Linked DNA regions of Roseobacter denitrificans OCh 114. Each later gene encodes a partner of the first gene's protein in a complex. Links are inferred from orthologs where the notes say so. Each region holds a gene or a part of one and is shown on either strand. Other genes may lie near its edges. The genes, in order: tldD and RD1_RS01350.

Region 1 (3,293 bases):
CGGGTTGCCCGGCACGGCCAGAACATCCCGCCCCTGATCCAATGCATCGCGCGCGGTGATCAGGCTGCCGGATTTCGCGGCGGCTTCGACCACGACCGTGGCCTGGCTGAGGCCGGCGATGATTCGATTGCGGCTGGGAAAATGCCGCGCCATGGGTTGCAGGCCCATGGGCTGTTCGGAGATGCGCAACCCATGCTCGGCCATGGACAGCGCCAGTTCGGTGTTTTCCGCCGGGTAGATCACGTCGACACCGCCGGCCTGTACCGCGATCGTGCCGGTCTCCAGTGCTGCGTTGTGGGCTGCCGCATCAACTCCGCGCGCAAGACCGGATACGACCGTGTAGCCCGCAGCGCCAAGGTCCCGCGCCAGCGCGCGCGCCATACGCGTGCCCAGCGACGACGCGTTGCGCGCTCCAACGAGGGACACCATCGGTTTTTTCAATAATTCAACGTCGCCGATCACCCATAAAAAGGGCGGCGCATCCTCAAGCTCGTTCAAAAGGTCAGGGTAGGCGTCGGTGCCTTGCATCACGAGGCGCGCCTGCGCGGCATGCGCCTTGTTCAGTTCCGCCTGCACGACCGCTTCGGGGCAAATCTCATATTTCTCTACGCCGGCGGCACGCGCTACCTCAGGTAGCGCGGCCAGCGCGTTCTGCGCAGTGCCGTGTTCAGTCAGCAGTCGTTTATACGTCGTTATGCCAACCCGGCGGGATCGCAACAGACGGAGCCTGGAAAACTGTTCATCTTCCGAGGTGGGTGGGAGTGGGGGGTGAGTGGAAGAAGGATTGTGGTCCCTGTCAGTCATCCGTGGCTCCGTCCGTTGCAGAATCAGGTTTAAGCCGACTTGGTTAACAACGGATGAACGAAATGCCTTGTATTCAGCACTAATTTTGTGCGCTGTTTTACGCCGCAGACCCTCCGACTGTCAGGCCGCCGATCATCAGGGTCGGCTGGCCCACACCGACCGGCACCCACTGGCCCGCCTTGCCACAATTGCCCATGCCGGGATCAAGCGACATGTCGTTGCCTATGGCCCGGATGTGTTTCAATGCGGTTGCACCGTCCCCGATCAGGGTTGCGCCCTTTACCGGCGCGCCGACCTTGCCGTCTTGAACGCGGTAGGCCTCGGTGCAGGAGAAGACGAACTTTCCATTCGTGATATCCACCTGACCGCCGCCAAACCCCACAGCATAGATGCCATCCTTGAGGTCTGAGACGATATCAGCCGGCGCGGCATCCCCCCCCAGCATATAGGTATTGGTCATACGGGGCATCGGCGCATGGGCATAGCTTTCGCGGCGACCGTTGCCGGTGGGGGCAACACCCATCAGGCGCGCGTTCTGGCGATCCTGCATATAGCCGACCAGAATGCCGTCTTCGATCAGGGTATTTTTGCCCGACGGCGTGCCTTCGTCATCCACGGTGATCGACCCGCGCCGATCCGGGATCGTGCCGTCATCCAGCACCGTAACGCCCTTGCTGGCGATTTGCTGACCCATCAATCCGGCAAAAGCCGATGACCCCTTGCGGTTGAAATCCCCCTCAAGCCCGTGACCGATGGCTTCATGCAGCAAGATACCCGGCCAGCCAGGGCCAAGCACCACATCCATCACACCCGCAGGCGCGGCGACGGCTTCAAGGTTGACGCAGGCCACCCGCAGGGCCTCTCGCGCCTTGGCCTGCCAATCCGCCGGATCGAGCAATCCGTCCAGCCCGACGCGCCCGCCACCGCCTGCTGACCCTGCCTCGCGCCGCCCGTTTTCCTCAACGATCACGGACACATTCACGCGCGTCATCGGCCGCACATCCCGGACAGAATAGCCATCGGGGCGCAGGATTTCGATTTCCTGCAGGCTTGCGGCAACCGTGGCGGAGACCTGCACCACACGGGCATCAAGACCGCGCGCATAGGCATCGATTTCGCGCAGCGTTTCCACCTTTACCGGGAATTCGGCGCCGGCAATCGGATCTCGGTCCGTATAGAGCCGCTTGTTCGTCGCGGCGGGCGCATCCGCCCAGGTCCCGCCGCCATCACCGACCGCCAGTTGCGCGGTCTGCGCCGCCCGTTGTAACGCGGCCTCGGTCATCTCGGTGGAATGGGCATAGCCTGCGACCTCGCCGCGCACGGCGCGCAGCCCGAATCCTTCGGAGGCGTCATAGCTTGCGGTCTTGAGGCGCCCATCGTCAAAAACCAGCGACTCAGAGCGGCGGCGTTCCAGAAAAAGCTCGCCATCATCCGCGCCATCCGTGGCCGTTTTGAGGACCCGCAGGGCGGCGTCCCGATCCAGAGCGTCCTCAAAAGGAGAAAAGGCATTTGCTGTCATGAAAGGCTCCGTCCGGGGTTGTGAATTGCAAGAACTGCGTCGGAAATTCGCAGCATGAAGTCTTTATCTTGTGTACAGAATATGATTGTAAGGATGAAGATTACAACGGGCAGGACGGTGCGCACACCTTTACCCTGCCCACAATGCGCAACATGATCCCACGATCAGTTCAAGATCAGGACGGCAAATGACACGACTATTTTCAATGGCAGCACTGGCGGCTGCATCAACGGCGACGGCTGCTTGGGCACAAGAGGGCCTTGAGATCATCGGAACGCCTGTGGACGGCGCGGTTGGTTTTCAGCCCGCAGCGACAGAGCTTGCAACCGATCTGCAGTGGCTGGATGGGATGATTCTGGTGATCATCACGATCATTACGCTTTTCGTGACCGCCCTGCTGGCGTGGGTGGCCATCCGCTACAACGCCAAACGCAACCCTGAGGCGGCGAGTTTTACCCACCACACCCCGGTTGAGATCGCATGGACTGTCGTGCCGATCGTGATTCTTGTTTTCATCGGGGCGTTTTCGCTGCCGATCCTGTTCAAACAACAGGAAATCCCCGAGGCTGACCTGACGATCAAGGTGACCGGCTACCAGTGGTACTGGGGCTATGAGTATGTCGACGAAGGGTTCGAATTCGAAAGCTACATGCTGGGCTCGCCCGCGACGCTTGACGAAAACGCCCGTCCTGACGATGCAAATGTGACACCCTTCGTGCTGGATGAGCATATGGAAGCCAAACTCATCGACGCGGGATACAGCCGTGATGAGTTCCTGTTGGCGACAGATACGTCCGTTGTCGTGCCCGTCGGTGCAACCGTCGTTATGCAGGTCACCGCGGCGGATGTGATCCACGCATGGACCATCCCGTCCTTTGGCGTAAAGCAGGACGCGGTGCCCGGTCGTCTGGCGGAGCTCTGGTTCAACGCGGAGCGTGAAGGCATCTATTTCGGCCAGTGTTCCGAACTG
Region 2 (3,310 bases), 1.8 Mb from region 1 along the record:
CATCAACGTTCTTGAAGGTGTTTTTGCCGGGATCAACCAATTCACCGCCAAACACGAGATGTAACCTTTGTGCCATGCAAGCAGTCCTCAAAACAAAAAGCGAGTGAGAACAGCGTTGCCGATCCACCCGTCAGGGTCAAGCGCCGCTCCCGCCCTCGCGCGCGAGCGCTTGCATCAGGCTATAGTGCAACGGCTTGCCTGACGCCACCATACCGTTGAGCCGTGGGTCGCGATTGTTGAAAAGCAGCGGCTTGCCGCCTTTGTCCGTGGATGTCCCTTGGGCTTCCTCCACGATCAGGGAGCCTGCCGCAACGTCCCATTCCCAGGTGGGCCGAAACGTCAGCATGGCATCGAAACGTCCCTGCCCAACCAGCGCCAGTCGATAGGCCAGCGAGGGGCGGTGTGATCGGTTGAAACCGGGCACCCCGTTCGGCCAATGATCCGGCGCAATCATGGGTTTGGCGGCCAATACGTCCGCGTTTTCAAGATCATCTTTCGCGGAAACGGTGATCGGCGCACCGTTCAGCATCGCACCCTTTCCGCGCGCCGCCGTGTACAGCAATCCGCGCAGCGGCAAATAGACGGCCCCTGCGGTGATGCGGCCCTTGTGCGATATGGCGACCGAATGGGCCCATGTGCTCGAGCCATCCACGAAACTGCGGGTGCCGTCTATCGGATCGATGATGAACACCGTATCACGCGACAGACGATCGCCGGTGTCCTCGCTTTCCTCAGACAGCCATCCGTAGTCTGGCCGGGCCAGCCGCAACACGGTTTCGAGATAGGTGTTCACGGCCAGATCGGCTTCGGTCACGGGGCCTGCACCGCCGGGCTTGTCCCAGCTTTGCGTGCTCTGGCCGGTGAAGCTGGTCGCAACCCGGCCCGCCATGACGATTGCGTCCGTGATCAGATCAAGGTCAGACGCCTGCAAGTGTCATCCCCGGTACAAGAAGCGAGGGCACGACCCGGCTCAGATGCGCGCGCGCGTCGTTTGCGGGGACAATGTTCAGCAGCATGTCCCGCAGGTTGCCCGCAATCGTGCATTCGTTGACCGCATATGTCATCTCACCATTTTCGATCCAGATGCCTGCGGCCCCACGGGAATAATCCCCGGTGTTGGAATTGATCGTCGACCCGATCATCGAAGTGACGAGCAGGCCCGTACCCATGTCAGCAATCAGGTCTGCGCGGCTTTGATCCCCTTGGGTGAGGGTGACGTTCCATGATGTCGGGCTTGGCCCCGAAGAGGCACTGCGCGCGGCGTTCCCTGTCGAGGACATGCCCAGTTTGCGCGCCGTTGCAAGGTCCATGGTCCAGCCGGTCAGCACACCATCTGCCACGATGTCACGCGCCTTGGTTGGCAATCCTTCGGCATCAAAGGGGCGGGAGCCGGAGGTGCGCGGCCTGTGAGGCAGCTCATGCAGACTGATGCCTGATGGCAGAACCTGCTCGCCTTTTGCGTCACGCAGCCAGGACGCACCCCGCGCCACGGAGGACCCATTTGCCGCCATCAGCAAGTGACCGATCAGCGTTGAGGAAACACGCTCGTCAAACAGGACCGGATAGCTGCCGGTGGGCGGTTTGCGAGCACCTGCGCGTTCGACGGCACGCGCCGCGGCACGGGTGCCGATGTCTTCGGGGCTGCGCAGGTCCGATTGAAAAATCCGGCTGTCGCTGTCGTAATCGCGCTCCATCTCGGTGCCGGTGCCGCAGATCGCGACGCAGGACAACCCGCGGTCGGTGCGCGCATAGCCCCCCCGAAATCCATTGGTGGCCGCAAAATGTACCTCGCGCGATGAATACCCGGCGGAGGCGGATTGCACCTGACTGACCTGCGGGTTGCCAAGGGCTGCGGCCTCGGCGCGGGCTGCGTCCTCTTGCAGCGCGGCGGGCGATGGTTCCGGTGTGGGGTCGTATAATTCCAAGGCGGCGATGTGGTAGCCTTGGGTGATCTGATCGGCGTTGGCAAGCCCGGCGCAGGGGTCTTCGGGGGCTTCTTTTGCCATGGCAACGGCCCGCTCGGCCATATCTTTAAGCGTATCAGAACGTGTGTCAGAGGCTGAGACAATCGCGCTGCGCCGGCCCAGAAAGACGCGCAGACCGATGTCTATACCTTCCGAACGTTCAGCCTGTTCCAGCGCGCCGTGACGCACTTCGATGCCAAGGGACGTACCCCGAACGGCCATCGCATCGGCATCATCAGCCCCCGCGCGCCGGGCGGCCTGCAAGAGTTGTTCGTTCAGATCGCTGAGGGCCTGCGTCATCATATGCTCCGTTAGAGGTGGGGTTGAGGTAGCGGCCTCGCTCCCCCTCTGCAAGGGCTGCGCTCAAAAACTGCGTCGCCGCGGTTACTGGATGCGCTGCCCGTTTGCCATCACATGGCCCTGATCGTTGATTTCGATCTTTGAGTTGAGCGTATCCGGTGCGTTGCCGGGCACGGCAAGCAAGCCCATCATCATGCGCGCGCCCATGGCCTGTTCCTCGGGCAACAAGCCGCCCGCCACGAGTTTGTCGATCAACCCATTCGCACCCGTCAGAGTCAGATCAACCGCGCCCGCAGGCTTGGGTGCACCCTCCGCGCTATTGTCGAACTCGAACGCGCCGTTGCCGACCAATTCAGCGCCAGCGACTGTGATCTGCACACGGTTTATGTCGAGCTTGTCGATTTCGGCCGGTGCCGTGCCGGGGTCGATCTCAGCGGCCACTGACGGGTCGAGAAAATTGAACATCAGACGCGCTTTCCCGGCCAGATCAAGCGCGATGGTTGCAGGGTCACGGGGCAGTTGCCCACCGGGATCAAAAAGCCCCCAGAGCATGTCGGACATGGTGAAGCCATCAAGCGTAAAGCCCAATGCAAAATCGTCCGGTGCCTCGGATTTGCGAATGGGCATCGCGATATTCATCGCTGTCTGGGCCACGTTGAAATTGATCGGCAGCGGGAACTGAGGCGAGGTCATTTCCACCTGCATGTCGTCCTGGGCCACATCATAGGTGAGCCCGTCCTGACCCAGTGTCACCCCGATGCGACCTGACTGACCGATCACCGATGCATCCGACGGCCCGGTCGGAGATGTGACGTTCAGGGTCAGCGCGTTTGCGGCAAACCCAAATGTCCCTCCCGCCGTGAACCCGGCGGCCAGCATCGCTTCGAGGTCGTTTGTATCAACCGCGCGCAGGGGCAGGGTGCTTTGCCCATCAAATGTCAGGGACTGCATCTGCCCAGACATGTCGCTGCTACCGCCAGAGGCGGCATCGGTTGCCTTGAGCGCGTAGCGCGCCGCGCCAATTTCCAGATCCTGCGTGTATCGCC

Evidence for each region.
Region 2: the proteins of tldD (region 1) and RD1_RS01350 are in contact, whole or in part, in a solved structure (PDB 5NJ9), measured with the Escherichia coli proteins. The link is inferred for Roseobacter denitrificans OCh 114 from one-to-one orthologs.

What each region holds. Positions count from the first base shown.
Region 1 is NC_008209.1:2,032,178-2,035,470, forward strand. Bases 113-3,082 are described here. They hold tldD (metalloprotease TldD), read right to left. Parts: upstream 2,324-3,082; coding sequence 902-2,323; downstream 113-901. Other genes in these bases: dprA (DNA-processing protein DprA), read right to left, coding at 113-804; coxB (cytochrome c oxidase subunit II), read left to right, coding at 2,511-3,082. In the rest of the region: more of dprA, read right to left, coding at 1-112; more of coxB, read left to right, coding at 3,083-3,293. UniProt on the Escherichia coli protein: Metalloprotease involved in CcdA degradation. Suppresses the inhibitory activity of the carbon storage regulator (CsrA).
Region 2 is NC_008209.1:281,491-284,800, reverse strand. The notes cover bases 92-3,078. They hold RD1_RS01350 (TldD/PmbA family protein), read right to left. Parts: upstream 2,265-3,078; coding sequence 918-2,264; downstream 92-917. Other genes in these bases: RD1_RS01345 (DUF2125 domain-containing protein), read right to left, coding at 2,349-3,078; RD1_RS01355 (3'(2'),5'-bisphosphate nucleotidase CysQ), read right to left, coding at 137-931. Also shown: RD1_RS01360 (DUF4170 domain-containing protein), read right to left, coding at 1-76; more of RD1_RS01345, read right to left, coding at 3,079-3,310.